4 regions of the Rhizobium sp. MHM7A genome follow, and region 3 is predicted to be linked to each of the others. Evidence: riboswitches for the same ligand, from Rfam matches in the RefSeq annotation. Region 3 holds a riboswitch; each other region holds the start of a gene.
The links. Region 3 has a riboswitch for thiamine pyrophosphate ahead of thiC (phosphomethylpyrimidine synthase ThiC). Riboswitches for the same ligand answer to the same signal wherever they lie in the genome.
Positions count from the first base shown of each region.

Region 1 (3,863 bases), on a different contig from region 3:
TTCGCGCCGCAGTCCAGAAACTGCCGCGCCACTTCGAGGCCGATGCCCCGCCCGGCGCCGGTCACGACGACATTGCGATTTTCGAATAGTCTCGGATGGAACACGAAGCCGTCCTCCTCGCGGACAATGCCGCCTGTTGCGCCATTCGCCCTTAACATATGAGCGCGCCCGCCGAAAGAAAGGCAGGCATCATCTTTCCGCGAGAGGCTAGGGCTCTCCCCTGAAAGCTCATACTTCGTTTTCGGCCTCCAGCAGCCGCGCGCCCGGCCCTTCCTCGCCGAGTCGATCGAAGGGATTGCGCAAAGGGCAGCTTTCGATCGACAGGCAGCCGCAGCCGATGCAGCCGGTCAGGCGGTCTCGCAGCAGGCTGAGCTGCCTGATTCGCGCATCGAGTTCATTCTTCCAGCGCGCCGACAGCGTCTGCCAGTCGGCGACTGTCGGCGTGCGTCCCTGCGGCAGGGAGGCAAATGCCGTCTGGATTTCCGAAAGCGGAATGCCGACACGTTGCGCCACCTTGATGATGCCGAGCCGGCGAAGCACATCGCGTCCGTAGCGCCGCTGGTTGCCGCGCGTGCGGATACTCGAGATCAGCCCCTTGGCCTCATAGAAATGCAGCGCCGATACGGCAAGACCACTGCGTTGCGCCACTTCTCCGACCGTCAGAAGCCTTCCGAGCGGCGTTGCAGAAACCGTATTCATTCCTATTGACCTCAACATTGGTTGAGGTTTTATAACCCCTCCTCCCTCGGCCGTGAAGCCGCGGCGCAGGAAAGAGCGACGGTGAGACCGTCGATCGATACAGGTGAAATGACGACATCGACGCTTGCCGCCATACCGATCACCCCTGCCGAATAGCCGCCTGAGAGGTGAGCGCTCGGTTCCGTTCCCGGCAGGTACGGAACCTCGGAAAACACCCGGACAGGACCTCCGTCCGGGTGTTTTTTATCTGCGGTCCCATCCGGCCAGACGGACTGCTTTGCAATTTTGCGGTTGCGGCAGGAAGACCCGAATGATAGTTTTCGCTGCAATAACAGGGGAGCTCCGTGTCGCCGGGGCTGAGATGCGAGGTGCAAGTCTCCGGACCCTTCTAAGCTGATCTGGGTAATGCCAGCGGAGCGAGGTCCAAATGTTTTCCGGCGCGCAAGTGTCACTTTACCCCACGTCCGGCAGTTCCGCCTGCATCATTATCGCTACCGTCATGGCAATCGCCCTCAAGCGGGTGCGGCCGCGCATCGAGACCGATGCCGTCGACAAGTTGCCACGAACGGCCCGACGAAAGCCTGAAATCGAACGCCGATGACATCGCCACGACCATCGGATTCGCGTCTTGCGACGCTCCGCCTCGCCATCTATCGCGCGATGCCCGCCTTGCTCGCAGGCTTTGCCTTTCTCGCGGCATGGGAACTTTACGTCGATCTTTCCGGCATAAAACCTTCCATCCTGCCGGCACCTTCGCGCATCCTTATCCAGGGCTGGCTGAACCGAGAGGCACTGATATCAAACACTTGGCCGACGCTCGGTGCCACGCTCGGCGGTTTCGCGCTGTCACTCGCCTTCGCCTTCGTCTCTTCCATCCTGATGGACTTCATGCCCTTCATGCGCCGCGCATTGCTGCCGATCTTCATCGCCAGCCAGACCTTGCCGCTGGTGGCGATCGCACCTCTTGTCGTTCTGTGGTTCGGTTTCGGCCTCTTGCCGAAAATATTGCTGGTGGCGCTCGTCACCTTCTTCCCGCTGCTCGTCGCTCTGCTTCAGGGCTATGAGGCGACCGACCGTGACATTGCCGAGCTCTTGAACTCGATGAAAGCGAGCCGCTGGCGCATTTTCCGCCTGGCGCGGCTTCCCTCCTCGCTGCCCTATTTCTTCGCCGGCCTCAGGATCTCGATCACCTATGCCGTCGTCGGCGCAATTTTCGCCGAATATGCCGGTGCCGCGCGCGGCCTCGGCATCTATATCCTCAACGCCAAGAACAATTTCCGTCCCGATCTGGTGCTTGCCGCCGTTATCGTCAGCGCTCTGTTGACGCTCTGCCTCTTCGCGCTGACGTTGTTGATCCAGCGTTTCGTCATGCCCTGGCAGCCATCCCAGGAACGACGCCGATGACCGGTCAGATGCTTGAACTGCGCAACATCTCGAAATCCTTCGACGGCATGAAGGTTTTGGGCGACATTTCGCTGGCTGTCGCAAACGGCGAGTTCGTCTCGATCGTCGGCCCATCCGGTTCCGGAAAATCGACCGTTCTGAGACTGCTGACGCAGGCGCTGCGGCCCGATTCCGGCAACATGTTTTTCAATGGTGCGGCATTGGAAGAGACGCCACATTCCTTTGCCTTCATGCCGCAACGCGATGCGCTGATGCCCTGGCGCCGGATCATCGACAATGCCGCCCTCGGGCTGGAAGTGAAGGGCATGAGCCGGCGGGCCGCCCGCGCCGCTGTTGCGCCGCTCTTCGATCGGTTCGGCCTCGCCGGCTTCGAACATCACTACCCCGCCTCCCTTTCCGGCGGCATGCGCCAGCGTGCTGCGCTGCTGCGCACCGTCATCCAGAAACAGGACATGCTTCTGCTCGACGAGCCCTTCGGCGCGCTCGATGCGCTGACCCGCACGCAGATCCAGGAGTGGCTGCAAGGCATGTGGACCGAACATCGCTGGACGGCGCTGCTGATCACCCACGATGTCCGTGAGGCCGTTTTTCTCTCCGATCGGATCTACGTGCTGTCTGCCCGTCCGGCGCGCGTCATCCGCGAATTCCGCGTTCCCCTGCCCCGCCCGAGAAGCATCGCCGACCTCGGCTCGCCGGCGGCCCAGGCGATAGAGACCGAAATCCTGCAAACCCTGCTTCATCCGCTAGAACAGGATGATTTTAGGCCGTCGGCCTAAAATCTGAATCCTGTTCTGATTTAAAGAGTTAGAGCCTGATGTCGTCCGAAAACCGATCACAATTTTCGGCATCATCTCTAGAGACCTGAGGAGGTCACCATGCTGCTGCTCACCCGTCGACAGACGATTCTCGCCGCTATCGCAACAAGCCTCGCCGGCCGCGCCGCCTTTGCTCAATCGGCGCCGGCAAAGGTTCGCATCGCGCTCGACTGGACGCCCAACACGAACCATATCGGCATTTACGTCGCCAAGGAGAAGGGCTTTTATGCGGCCGCCGGCCTCGATGTCGAGATTCTACCCTTTACCGACACCAGCGCCGGCACGCTGGTGTCGAACGGAGTTGCCGACTTCGGCATCAGCAGCGAGATCGAGGCCCTAACGCAGCGTGCCGGCGGCGGTGACGTGAAGATGGTCTACGGCGTCGTCCAGACGGAAACCGCACGCCTGATCTTCAAGGGCGGGCGCGACGACATCAAGAGGCCTCGAGATCTCGACGGCAAGACCTATGGCGGCTTCGGTGGCACCTGGGAGAGCGCGTTGGTCTCGGCGATGATCCGCAATGACGGCGGCAAGGGGGACGTCAAGACCGTCACCCTCGGCACCTCCGCCTATGAGGCGCTGGACAATGGCTCGATTGACTTCACGCTGGAGATCTACACCTGGGAAGGCATCGCCGCCGAACTGGAAAACCGGAAGATCGGCCGCTTCCACTATTCTGATTATGGCATTCCAGACGAGCAGACGACGGTCATCGTTTCCAGCGACGCCTATCTCTCGGCAAGTCGAGAACACGCCCGCGCCTTCATCCAGGCGACGCGTCAAGGCTATGTCTACTCCATCGACCATCCCGACGAAGCCTGCGACTTGCTGATTGCCGGAAGTAACGGTGCTCTGATGAACACGGAACTGGTAAGAGCATCTCAGAAGGCGTTGATCGAAGGCCATTTCCTGAGATCCGAGGCCGGTGTGATCGGCACGCTTGAC
Region 1 covers NZ_VCHT01000016.1:24,873-28,735, forward strand. Annotated here, with positions in the region: gene FFR93_RS33265 (SDR family oxidoreductase) at 1-104, opposite strand, end outside; gene soxR (redox-sensitive transcriptional activator SoxR) at 229-699, opposite strand; gene FFR93_RS33275 (hypothetical protein) at 729-914, opposite strand; TPP riboswitch at 1,023-1,136, shown strand; gene FFR93_RS33280 (ABC transporter permease) at 1,297-2,103, shown strand; partial or broken gene FFR93_RS33285 (ABC transporter ATP-binding protein) at 2,100-2,911, shown strand; gene FFR93_RS33290 (ABC transporter substrate-binding protein) at 2,979-3,863, shown strand, end outside.
Region 1: linked by a shared signal. The riboswitch ahead of FFR93_RS33280 (ABC transporter permease) and the one ahead of thiC (phosphomethylpyrimidine synthase ThiC) in region 3 are both predicted to bind thiamine pyrophosphate.

Region 2 (3,863 bases), on a different contig from region 3:
CTCGGCCCGATTTGTTGCGACCTGCTGGTGCAGAAGTGCAGCGGCCTCCGGCAGGTTCGGGGTAAGAAGCGTGGCAAGCGGCAGCAGCCGCCGGGTCAGCACGTCGACCGCGTCAGGCTCAAGCAGGGCGGCGCCGCCCTTGGCGATCATCACCGGGTCGAGCACGACGGGGATGCCACGTCGATTGGTGAGCGCTGTGGCGACGGCCTCGGCAATGCCGGCATTGGCGATCATGCCGATCTTGACGGCGTCGACGCGCACATCGGCAAAGACGGCATCGATCTGGTCGGCGACGAATTGCGGCGGCACCAGATGCACGCCGCTCACCCCTTGCGTGTTCTGCGCCGTCAGCGCGGTCAGCACCGCCATGCCGTAGACGCCGCGGGCGGAAAAGGCCTTGAGATCGGCCTGGATGCCGGCGCCGCCGGATGGATCGGAGCCGGCGATGGAGAGAACGTTGCGGATCATGGGCGGACCTTTCGGATTTCTGCGGCGATGCGGCGGGTGGCGGCCTCGGGGTCTGCAGTGCCGCAGATGGCGGAGACGACGGCAAGCCCTCTGGCGCCGGCTGTGAACACCTCCGCCACATGCTCCGCCTTGAGGCCGCCGATGGCGACCGACGGCACCGGCGAGGCCTTCACCAGCCTTGCAAGACCGTCAAAGCCGATTGGCTGTTTGTGGTCGGCCTTGGTCGGGGTCGCAAAGACCGGTCCGACGCCGGTATAATCAACGAGACCGGGATCGACGGCGCTAGCAAGCGGCGCTGTCTCGACCGAGAGGCCGAGGATCATGTCGGGACCGATCATTGTCCGTGCCGTGCGCGCATCCATGTCCTCCTGGCCGATATGCAGGCCGTCGGCACCTATGGCGACCGCTGCCTCGACATCGTCATTGACGATAAGCAGCGCGCCGGTTCCCGCAAGCGCTTGTTTCAAGGCTCGGCCGGTCTCGATCATTCTGGGCGTGCCCGCATGTTTGTCGCGCAGCTGCACCATCGTCGCGCCGCCGGCAACGGCAAGGCGCGCGGTCTCGATCATGCCGATCGCGGCGCAGAGATCGGAATCGAGAACGAGATAGAGCGAAAGGTCGAAGCGCTTCATGCGACCGATACCCTTGCCCTGGCATCGAGCGTTTCGGCGTCGATCGCAGCCAGCGCATCGAGGAAGCGCCAGGAGAAGGAGCCCGGGCCGGCGGCACCCAGCGCCGCATCTTCGCCGGCAACGGCGAAGGTCGCAAGCGCGGCGACAGTCGCGCCGAAGATATCCTCGGGCGCGGTCGCGGCAAAGGCGCCGACGAGGCAGGTAAGCGAGCAACCGAGCGCGGTGACCTGCGGCATCAGGGCCGACCCACCCTGAATGCGCACGGCCCTTTCACCATCGGTGACGAAATCGACCGCACCGGTGACGGCAACGACGGCTTGCTGCCGCTCCGCCAGCCGCCGTGCCGAATCCTCCGCCTGTTCGACCGGGTCGCGGCTGTCGACGCCCTGGCCGCGGCTCTCTCCGCCAGCAAGCGCGATGATCTCGGACGCGTTGCCGCGGATGATCGTCGGCTCGAGCGCCAGGAGATCGGCGACCGCTGCGCGGCGGAAGGCCGTCGCGTAATGCGCGACCGGATCGAGCACCCAGGGTTTGCCGGCTGCGTTGGCGGCCTTCGCCGCCGTCTGCATGCCGTCGATCCATTGCGTCGAAAGCGTGCCGATGTTGATGGTCAATGCATTCGCGATGCCGGCGAATTCACCGGCTTCTTCAGCGGCATGTACCATGGCGGGCGAGGCACCCGACGCAAGCAGGACATTGGCCGCGACGTTCATGGCGACATAATTGGTGATGCACTGGACGAGCGGCGGCTTTTCGCGCATCGCCTTCAGCATGGCTCCCGACGTGATCTTGCTCTGCATGGTGCCCCTTTCAGGCGGGGCGGCCGCGGGGCGCGCCTCTCACGGCGGGGCCCCGAGCGACTCCCTCCGCCGGCATTATCCGGTTCAGGTTCGAAGGGTTCTTCTCAGCCCGTCTGTCGACGAACGCCCCTGTCTCTCAATCGTGCTCTTTTCGCAGAGAAGGGCGCGGCTGTCACTCAGAAATGACAATTCGGGTATAGTGGCTACCTTTGGGCGTGGATGTTACTGCGGTGCTTCGGAGCGCAATCCTGACGAAATCCCCCTAACTCAAATCATGAAGACCCGTCGTGATCGCGGCCGCGATCGAAAACTCCGCAAACCGCACCGTCAGCCCCCTGCGCTCCGGCGTGCAGGCTGTCGGCCCCACCTCGTAACGGTCTGCAGCCGGGAAGGGCGCTAACCGCAGCAACGCCCAGAAGCGCCCATTGCGTGAAGCCTGGATTCGCATCGCTCCGTTTGCGACGGTGACGCGGATGTGGAAATCCTCCAGTTCCTTGAAGGGCTGCGATACCGACCAGTCGGATCTGCCGTCGGTAACGACGGTGCTGAGGAAGGCTTCGCCGTCGGTGAATTCGACGCCTGTCTTCAACCAGCGGCTCTCGTCGAGGCGCACCATCAGGCCGGCCTGGTCGTAGAGGGTGCGGAACTCGCCCTGGACGCGGATCTGTGCGGTGAAGCTGTCGCCGGTGGGAAAGGCGAGGAAGTGGCCGGTGTCGCGGGTGAAGCCGTAATAGGTCTCGCGCCAGAAATCGGTCTTTTCGTCCGTTGTGATCGTCAGGCCGGTTTCGTCGGCGTGCCAGCTGGCCGGTTCGTTCAGCCATTGTCCCTGGTTGAAGTCGATGCTCATTCGATCCTCCCTTTGTTGAAGTCCTGACGCTGCCGATTCTCCATGTTCGTATCATGCGCGACCTTCGCGCAGGCAGCCAGTCTCGGCCGGCGATGTTGTGCTCTCTCAGGCATTTCAGCCTCCGCCGCAGACATAATCCGCGGCTTCGGCTTGACACGATAGTTCCAGCTTCTATTCTGTTACAAAAAGATGAATTACATAATTGTGGAACGAAATCGGGAGCTCTTACATGAAAACGCTTGTCGCATTCCTTCTCGGCACCGCGCTCGTCGCCCTGCCTTCGACCCTCTCTGCCCAGGAAAAGGGCGGCGTCATCAATGTCGCGACGATCGGCGAGCCGCCGACGCTTGATCCGATGTCGTCGACGGCCGATCTCGTCGGCATCGTCACGCAGCATATTTTCGAAACGCTCTATACCTTCGACAAGAGCTGGAACGTCACGCCGCTGCTGGCCGAGAGCCTGCCTGAGATCAGCGCCGACGGCAAAACCTATACGATCAAACTCAGAACCGGCATCAAGTTCCACGACAATACAGACATGACGTCGGAGGATGTCGTCGCCTCCCTTAACCGCTGGATGAAGATCGCCTCGCGCGGCAAGCAGGTGGCCGGCTTCATCGACAAGGTCACTGCCGCCGATCCGGCGACCGTGACGATCACGCTGAAGCAGCCCTATGCGCCGCTGACCTCGCTGCTGGCCTTCAACAATTCGGCGGCAATCATCATCCCGTCGGAAAAGCAGGACGAACCGATGAAGGAATTCATCGGCACTGGCCCCTATATGCTGAAAGAGCGCAAGGCAGATCAGTATATTCAGCTCGTCCGCTTCGACGGGTATGTCCCGCGCAGCGGCGAGAGCGATGGTTATGGTGGCGCCCGTCATCAATATCTCGATGAAATCCGCTTCGTACCGGTGCCGGACCCGAACACCCGCGTCGAGGCCGCTATCTCCGGCCAGTATGATTATGTCGACTCGATCCCGGTCGAATCCTACGACAAGCTGAAGGCTTCGACCGCCTCGCAGCCGGTCATGCTGAAGCCCTTCGGTTATCCAGTCTTCGTCTTCAACACGAAGGAGGGTGTTGCCGGGAATGTCGAGGTCCGCAAGGCGATCCG
Region 2 covers NZ_VCHT01000011.1:85,747-89,609, reverse strand. Annotated here, with positions in the region: gene thiD (bifunctional hydroxymethylpyrimidine kinase/phosphomethylpyrimidine kinase) at 1-468, opposite strand, end outside; gene thiE (thiamine phosphate synthase) at 465-1,100, opposite strand; gene thiM (hydroxyethylthiazole kinase) at 1,097-1,900, opposite strand; TPP riboswitch at 1,945-2,041, opposite strand; gene FFR93_RS28585 (DUF1349 domain-containing protein) at 2,163-2,747, opposite strand; gene FFR93_RS28580 (ABC transporter substrate-binding protein) at 2,977-3,863, shown strand, end outside.
Region 2: linked by a shared signal. The riboswitch ahead of thiM (hydroxyethylthiazole kinase) and the one ahead of thiC (phosphomethylpyrimidine synthase ThiC) in region 3 are both predicted to bind thiamine pyrophosphate.

Region 3 (3,863 bases):
CCGCACATGGAGCAGAAATGCGCGACCTTGTGCGCCTCCTTCGGCAGCGTCTCGTCGTGGAAGCTGCGGGCGGTTTCGGGGTCCAGCGAGAGGTTGAACTGATCCTCCCAGCGGAATTCGAAACGGGCGCGGGAGAGCGCGTCATCGCGCAGTTGTGCGGCCGGATGCCCCTTGGCGAGATCGGCGGCGTGGGCGGCGATCTTGTAGGTGATGACGCCGGTCTTGACGTCGTTGCGATCGGGAAGCCCGAGATGTTCCTTCGGCGTGACGTAGCAGAGCATAGCGGTGCCGAACCAGCCGATCATCGCAGCGCCGATGCCAGAGGTGATGTGGTCGTAGCCGGGTGCGATATCCGTCGTCAGCGGCCCGAGCGTGTAGAAGGGTGCCTCGCCGCAGACTTCGAGCTGCTTGTCCATGTTCTCCTTGATCTTGTGCATCGGCACATGGCCGGGGCCCTCGATCATCACCTGGCAGTCTTTCGCCCATGCGATCTTGGTCAGCTCTCCCAGTGTTTCCAGTTCGGCGAACTGCGCCACATCATTCGCGTCAGCGATCGAGCCGGGGCGCAGGCCATCGCCGAGCGAGAAGGAGACGTCATAGGCACGGCAGATGTCGCAGATATCCTCGAAATGCTCGTAGAGGAAGCTTTCGCGGTGATGATGGAGACACCACTTCGCCATGATCGAACCGCCGCGCGAGACAATGCCGGTCACGCGGTTGGCGGTGAGCGGGATGTAGTGAAGCCGCACGCCGGCATGGATGGTGAAATAGTCGACGCCCTGTTCGGCCTGTTCGATCAACGTGTCGCGATACACCTCCCAGGTCAGGTTCTCGGCAATGCCCTCGACCTTCTCCAGCGCCTGATAGAGCGGCACGGTACCGATCGGCACCGGCGAATTGCGGATGATCCATTCGCGGATGTTGTGGATGTTGCGGCCGGTGGAGAGATCCATGACGGTATCGGCGCCCCAGCGGGCCGCCCAGACCATCTTCTCAACCTCCTCCGCCATCGATGAGGTGACGGCGGAGTTGCCGATATTGGCGTTGATCTTCACCAGAAAATTGCGGCCGATGATCATCGGTTCGGCTTCCGGATGGTTGATGTTGGCGGGGATGATCGCCCGACCCGCCGCCACTTCCTGCCGGACGAATTCCGCCGTCACATGGTCGGGAATATGGGCGCCGAAGCTCTCGCCGCTGCGGACCATGGCTTCGGCCCTCGCTTTGCGGCCGAGATTTTCGCGGATGGCGATGAACTCCATTTCCGGCGTGATGATACCGGCGCGCGCATAGGCGAACTGGGTGACGGCCTTGCCGTCCTTTGCGCGCAGCGGCTGGCGTAGCGCGGGGAATTCAGGCGTCAGCCTTTCGCCGCTGGCAAAGCCGTTGTCTTCGGGACGGACATGGCGGCCCTTATAGGCCTCGACGTCGCCGCGGGCGAGAACCCAGTCACGTCGCAGTGACGGCAGCCCCTGTTCGATACGGATCTCGGCGCCCTCGATCGTATAGGGTCCGGACGAGTCGTAGACGACAACGGGCGGCTCGCCCGATGTCGGATGCAGGCTGATTTCGCGCATCGGCACGCAAATGTCGGGATGGATGTCCCCCCGAATGTAGATCTTCCTGGATGCCGGCAAGGGGCCGGTGGTGACGGTTGGGGCGGCGGCGATACTCATGGTTTGAGGCTCCAAGTTTTCGATTGGAGACCCAGTCCTCAGCCGGAATGATGGAAAGACGCCGGCACGGATTCCACGCGTGAATTCGAAACCTCTCGAGCGCTTGCACCGTCCCTACGCCAGTATGAACTGGATCAGGTTCAACGGGTCACTGCGCGCGATAGCAGTATCTCAGCCCCTTGCCGGGACCCCCCTGGTGAATGCCAAAAAGGGTAGAGGCTTGCCGAGGGGACTGTCAAGCGACAATCTGCGACGGCTTGGGGTCAGGTTACACTCAGGCTATCGTACTTGGTCGCCGCGATCAAACGAATCGACAAGTCAGTCGCCCGACCGGCACGCTTCCGCAAGGCAGGCGCTTTTGTCGCATGCAGTGGCTGTCGATTTTTATCCCGCGCAGTTCAGCAAGTATGCTGAGTACCGAAGCGCTATTGAGAAAGCAGGCGCGGAACTGGAAAGTCTAGTATTTTGTCCGTGTAGCTTTCGACCAAGGCGCTAAACGGCGTGCCGTCTCGAAGTTTCAGTACGGCACGATGTTCGAGCAGGAACGGCGGCAGGCTGAGGGAACTTGTTTCATGCGCTGTTAAGCCCTCCATGTCCCAGCCTTCGGATAGAGGGGACCAGAGCAACTTGGCAGACAGGTTTGTGCGAGTGAAATTAAGAGCCTGAACGGCTCTGCCAAACGCGATATCACTGGTCTTCAAAGCCTGATTCATCTCTGCAGTTAATTTTGCGGGTACATACCAATTGTCGGCTTCCGACAAGACGCGGTCGCCGCAGACCAGGCGGACGCGGCGATAAGCGATCAGCTCACCGGGTCCGACGGTCAGAAGTTCACGGATGTGCTCATCGGCCGGCTTGTCTTGCCCGCCCACACGCTGAGCTACAATCTTAGAACCTTCCGGTGCGAGCTTGTGCGCGGCGCACCAGCGATCAAGGGTCAACGTAGCACTGGCGTTACTCAGGAGATTGGCATTCAAGGTCTGAAGGACCGCAAGCGCTTCCACTCGAGATGTCGGCGAGTTCAGCCACTGAGACCCTATAGACGGTTCTTGCGCAATTGCGATCTGGGTGCCCAGGACGATGGCAGTCGCTGCAAGTGCGGCGATGCGAATGCGTTTCGAAGAACAAAATGACACGGAGAACGAATCCTTTCTGCAGTAAATTTGATGGGCGAACCCTGCGCGTCAAATTTCCTTGATTTTGGCAGGCGAGCGCGCGTTGCCAGCGTATTTGATGCCAGCAGCAAGATTTGAACTGCGCCTTGCGGGTACCGTTTAACGGTCGGGTTCCCGATAGACTTTCTTACCATCTTCCGATGTTCCTGCCGTGCTGGTTCACACCTGTTGAAGCCTGTGTGCCCGAGCCGTCCTTTGCTTGCGTCCCATCAAGGTCGTCCATGATGTCCTCCATCCGCGCGCCGACCTGTTGTAGGAGTTTGCAAGCGTTGGCGACTGAGCCGATGCTTCCATCCTGGAATATGGAAACTCGATAGACGTGGATTTCATAGGAGGAACGTGGCGCCCGGTCCACATTCTCCCAATTCACTTAACGGTTTAGCGCCTTTGTCGTCCTCTCGCTCGTTGCGGGATGTTCATACAGCTGGATCGGATAAAATAGGTAGCAACCGAAAGCAAAATCCAGGAGCAATTGTTCGAAAAAGGTCTTCTTCGTCGACGCAGAGCCCTCCTGCCGGTCGAGTGACAATTGTAGACCAGGCAGCGACACGCCGTCGATGGTTGCCAACCGCAGATGCGAGTAGCCAAGGCGCTTGTCTGATTTCTTTTGGTGATCCATGTCGTCGTGCTCCTTGTGCAAGCCTCCCGACGATGACGTCGCCGGCAAGATTCCAGCCATTCATGGGAAAAATCTTCCTGTTGCACTGTCGTAACTCATCATAACAGGACACTTTATGAAAACGACAAGCAACGCAATAGATGTGTCGGATATATTTCAAAGTATATCGTTTCCAATTTGGCAGATCTTACTCTCTATTGCGAGAAACCCGTCAGTTGTGGAATATATTATTGTATATAATTCTATATATATCGCATTTCGTGTCTTTGGCGGACGCGTGAAATGGCAACTCTCTAACGGCTACGCAAACGCTCGCTGGTCGAAACGGCAATCGGGCGATAAAAGTCCATCATCGGGCGGCGTCTGCGGGCGAGGTCGCGGCCTGGTCAGCAG
Region 3 covers NZ_VCHT01000024.1:2,101-5,963, reverse strand. Annotated here, with positions in the region: gene thiC (phosphomethylpyrimidine synthase ThiC) at 1-1,676, opposite strand, end outside; TPP riboswitch at 1,770-1,881, opposite strand; gene FFR93_RS37340 (hypothetical protein) at 2,102-2,812, opposite strand; gene FFR93_RS37335 (hypothetical protein) at 3,222-3,470, opposite strand; partial or broken gene FFR93_RS37330 (IS5/IS1182 family transposase) at 3,742-3,863, shown strand, end outside.

Region 4 (3,863 bases), on a different contig from region 3:
CCAGTTCAGCATTTCACTCGTCGCATGCTGAAGCGCCTGATCGAGGGGCCGGGCATTGCCGATCGTGAAGATGTCTTCAGCGGTTTCTCCGCGCGGCCAGACCAGCCCAGACTTCTTTTCCACCGTCAGCCGCACCGTGACCTCGAAACTGGTCTCGATGCCGGTGCCGACAATCTCGCCATCTCCCTGCACGGCATGGCAGTCGCCCAAAAAGAACAGGGCGCCCGGCGCCGATATTGGGAAGCGAACCGTGGTGCCGGGGCCGAACAGGCGATAGTCCATGTTGCCGCCATATTCGCCACTGGTCGCGGTCGATATCGCCTGGGCGAGGGCGGGCGCGACCCCGAAACAGCCGATCATCGGCGCGAGGGGCAGAACGAAATTCTCGAGACCCGCGACCGGCTCCGACAGCCGGACGGTCAATGCTTCGCGGTCGATGGTCCAGAGAGCGGTATCGCGCGGCGGAAGGCCGCGAACCGTTTCAGGGTCGACAACATTGGCCGCGACGATGCTTCGGGTAAAACCAGTGCCCCTGGTCGGCGTCATGCTGATGATATCTACCTTCAGCGCATCACCGGCCTCCGCACCCTCCACGAAAATTGGGCCGTTCATCGGGTTCGGACCAGATGCCCGCCTGATGCCGTCCTTGTCATAGCCGATGGCGTCGAGCGTTTCCGTGACCACGGTATCGCCACTCGCGATACGGAGCGCCACCGGCAGGGAACCGATGACATTATGGAAGATCGTCGGAATGAAGCGATGCGTGGTCATGAGAACCCCGTTTGTTCAACGTACCGGCTGCTGCTGAATGCCCGCAGAGAACTCAACACTAGACCAGAGATCTCGGGGTGCCAATCCTGCCTGGCACGGGGCCTCCATCAGCCTCCGCAGCGGAGCGCGCGGCTGGGGCCCGCACTGCTATGCTCATGAAACATCAGAGGGATTTCCCTTCAGGCTGCCTCCTTCTTTTTCCATCGTGCTCAAATTCAAACCATTGCATCGGAACGGATAAGGAGAGGCCTTCTTGACATCGGGGCCGCTCCGGTCTTTGATGCCGCGCATTCACCAGGGGTGTCCCGGCAAGGGGCTGAGATTCTGCTGAACAATACGGCTTTGCCGATTGTGGCGCAGTGACCCGTTGAACCTGATCCAGTTCATACTGGCGTAGGGACGGTGCGGACGCTGCGGCTGTCGGGCGGATTTCGCTTTGTCGCTTGAGGCGTCTTTCCATCATTCCAACACTGGAACTGGGTCTCCAAACGTCAAACCTTGGAGCCTCACCCATGAATATTGCCGCACCCAAGCTTACTCCCGTGGTCACCACCGGCCCGCTTCCGGCCTCGAGCAAGGTCGTAAAGCCCGGAACACTCTATCCGGATCTTCGCGTGCCTATGCGCGAAATCAGCCTTCACCCGACCTCGGGCGAACCACCGGTCACGGTCTATGATTCCTCCGGTCCCTATACTGACCCGCAACATACGGTCTCGATCGACGCCGGGCTGCCGCGTTTGCGCGAAAACTGGATCAAGGCGCGTGGCGATGTCGAAGCCTATGAAGGCCGGCTGGTGAAGCCTGAAGACAATGGTTTTGCCGCAGGCGAGCGGCTGACGCCGGAATTCCCCATTCGCAACACACCGCTCAAGGCAAAGACGGGCCGCGCCGTCACCCAGCTCGCCTATGCGCGTGCCGGCATCGTCACGCCGGAAATGGAGTTCATCGCGATCCGCGAAAACCTCGGCCGGCAGGCCGCGAAGGAGGCGCTGACCCGCGACGGCGAGAGCTTTGGCGCTGATATTCCCGATTCCGTCACGCCCGAATTCGTCCGGCGGGAAGTCGCGGCTGGCCGGGCGATCATTCCGGCCAACATCAACCACCCGGAGTCCGAACCGATGATCATCGGCCGTAATTTCCTGGTGAAGATCAATGCCAATATCGGCAACTCGGCCGTCACCTCGTCGATGGCGGAGGAGGTGGAAAAGATGGTCTGGGCGATCCGCTGGGGCGCCGACACGGTGATGGACCTTTCCACCGGCCGCAACATTCACAATATCCGGGAATGGATCATTCGCAATTCGCCGGTTCCGATCGGAACGGTGCCGCTCTATCAGGCGCTTGAAAAGGTGAACGGCATTGCCGAGGATCTCAGCTGGGAGGTCTATCGCGATACGCTGATCGAACAGGCCGAGCAGGGCGTCGATTATTTCACCATTCATGCGGGCGTGCGGCTTGCCTATATCCCGCTCACCGTCAATCGTGTCACCGGCATCGTCTCACGCGGCGGCTCTATCATGGCCAAGTGGTGTCTGCATCACCACAAGGAGAGCTTCCTCTACGAGCATTTCGAGGAAATCTGCGACATCTGCCGCGCTTACGACGTCTCCTTCTCGCTTGGAGACGGCCTTCGCCCTGGCTCGATCGCCGATGCCAATGACGCAGCGCAATTTGCCGAGCTCGAAACCCTCGGCGAACTGACCAAGATCGCCTGGGCCAGGGATTGCCAGGTGATGATCGAGGGCCCCGGCCACGTGCCGATGCACAAGATCAAAGAGAATATGGATAAGCAGCTCAAGGTTTGCGGCGAGGCTCCCTTCTATACGCTCGGACCGCTGACGACCGACATTGCGCCGGGCTATGATCACATCACCTCCGGCATCGGGGCCGCGATGATCGGCTGGTTCGGCACGGCCATGCTCTGCTACGTCACGCCGAAGGAGCATCTGGGGCTGCCGGATCGCAGCGACGTCAAGACCGGGGTCATCACCTACAAGATCGCCGCTCATGCCGCCGATCTTGCCAAGGGGCATCCGGCCGCCCGCATCCGCGACGACGCGCTGTCGCGGGCACGCTTCGAATTCCGCTGGGAAGACCAGTTCAACCTGTCTCTCGATCCGGAAACGGCGCGTTCCTTTCATGACGAGACTTTGCCGAAGGAGGCGCACAAGGTGGCGCATTTCTGCTCGATGTGCGGCCCGAAATTCTGTTCCATGCGCATTTCCCACGACATTCGTGCCGAAGCCCAGAAAGAAGGACTGGAAGCCATGGCCGCCAGGTATCGCGACGGCGGCGACCTCTACATGCCGGTCGCCGAGGCCGCGAAAACGCCTTCCGGAGAATGACGATGCGCATCCTCGTCAAGGGGGCCGGCGTTGCCGGCCTCACCGTTGCGTGGCAGCTCTATCGGCACGGCTTCCGGGTCAGCGTCGCTGAGCAAGCCGACCGGGTCGGCGCCGGCGCTTCCGGCTTTGCCGGCGGTATGCTTGCTCCATGGTGCGAAAGGGAAAGCGCGGAGGAGCCGGTATTGGCGCTCGGTCGTCTTGCCGCCGATTGGTGGGAGGCAGCGCTGCCCGGCCATGTCAATCGCCGGGGGACGCTTGTCGTGGCGGCCGGACGTGATGCCGGCGAACTCGACCGCTTTTGCCGCCGGACAAGCGGATGGGAGTGGCTGGACGAGCAGGCGATCGCAGCCCTTGAACCTGATCTCGCCGGCCGCTTCCGCAGGGCATTGTTCTTTCGGCAGGAAGCGCATCTCGATCCGCGGCAGGCGCTCTCGGGGCTCGCCGCCGGACTTGAGGAAGCCCGCATGCGTCTCACATTCGGGGTCACGGGCGATGCCGACCTTGCCCATTACGATCGCGTCATCGACTGCACCGGGGCTGCCCAGATCGGCCGCCTGCCCGGATTGCGCGGCGTTCGCGGTGAGATGCTCTGCGTCGAAACGAGCGAGGTCTCTCTCTCCCGTCCCGTCCGTCTGCTGCATCCGCGCCACCCGATCTATATCGTGCCGCGCCAAGGCAATCGCTTCATGATCGGGGCGACGATGATCGAAAGTGACGACACCGGCCCGATTACCGCGCGTTCGTTGA
Region 4 covers NZ_VCHT01000012.1:36,102-39,964, reverse strand. Annotated here, with positions in the region: gene FFR93_RS29660 (acetamidase/formamidase family protein) at 1-771, opposite strand, end outside; TPP riboswitch at 1,058-1,189, shown strand; gene thiC (phosphomethylpyrimidine synthase ThiC) at 1,284-3,116, shown strand; gene thiO (glycine oxidase ThiO) at 3,119-3,863, shown strand, end outside.
Region 4: linked by a shared signal. The riboswitch ahead of thiC (phosphomethylpyrimidine synthase ThiC) and the one ahead of thiC (phosphomethylpyrimidine synthase ThiC) in region 3 are both predicted to bind thiamine pyrophosphate.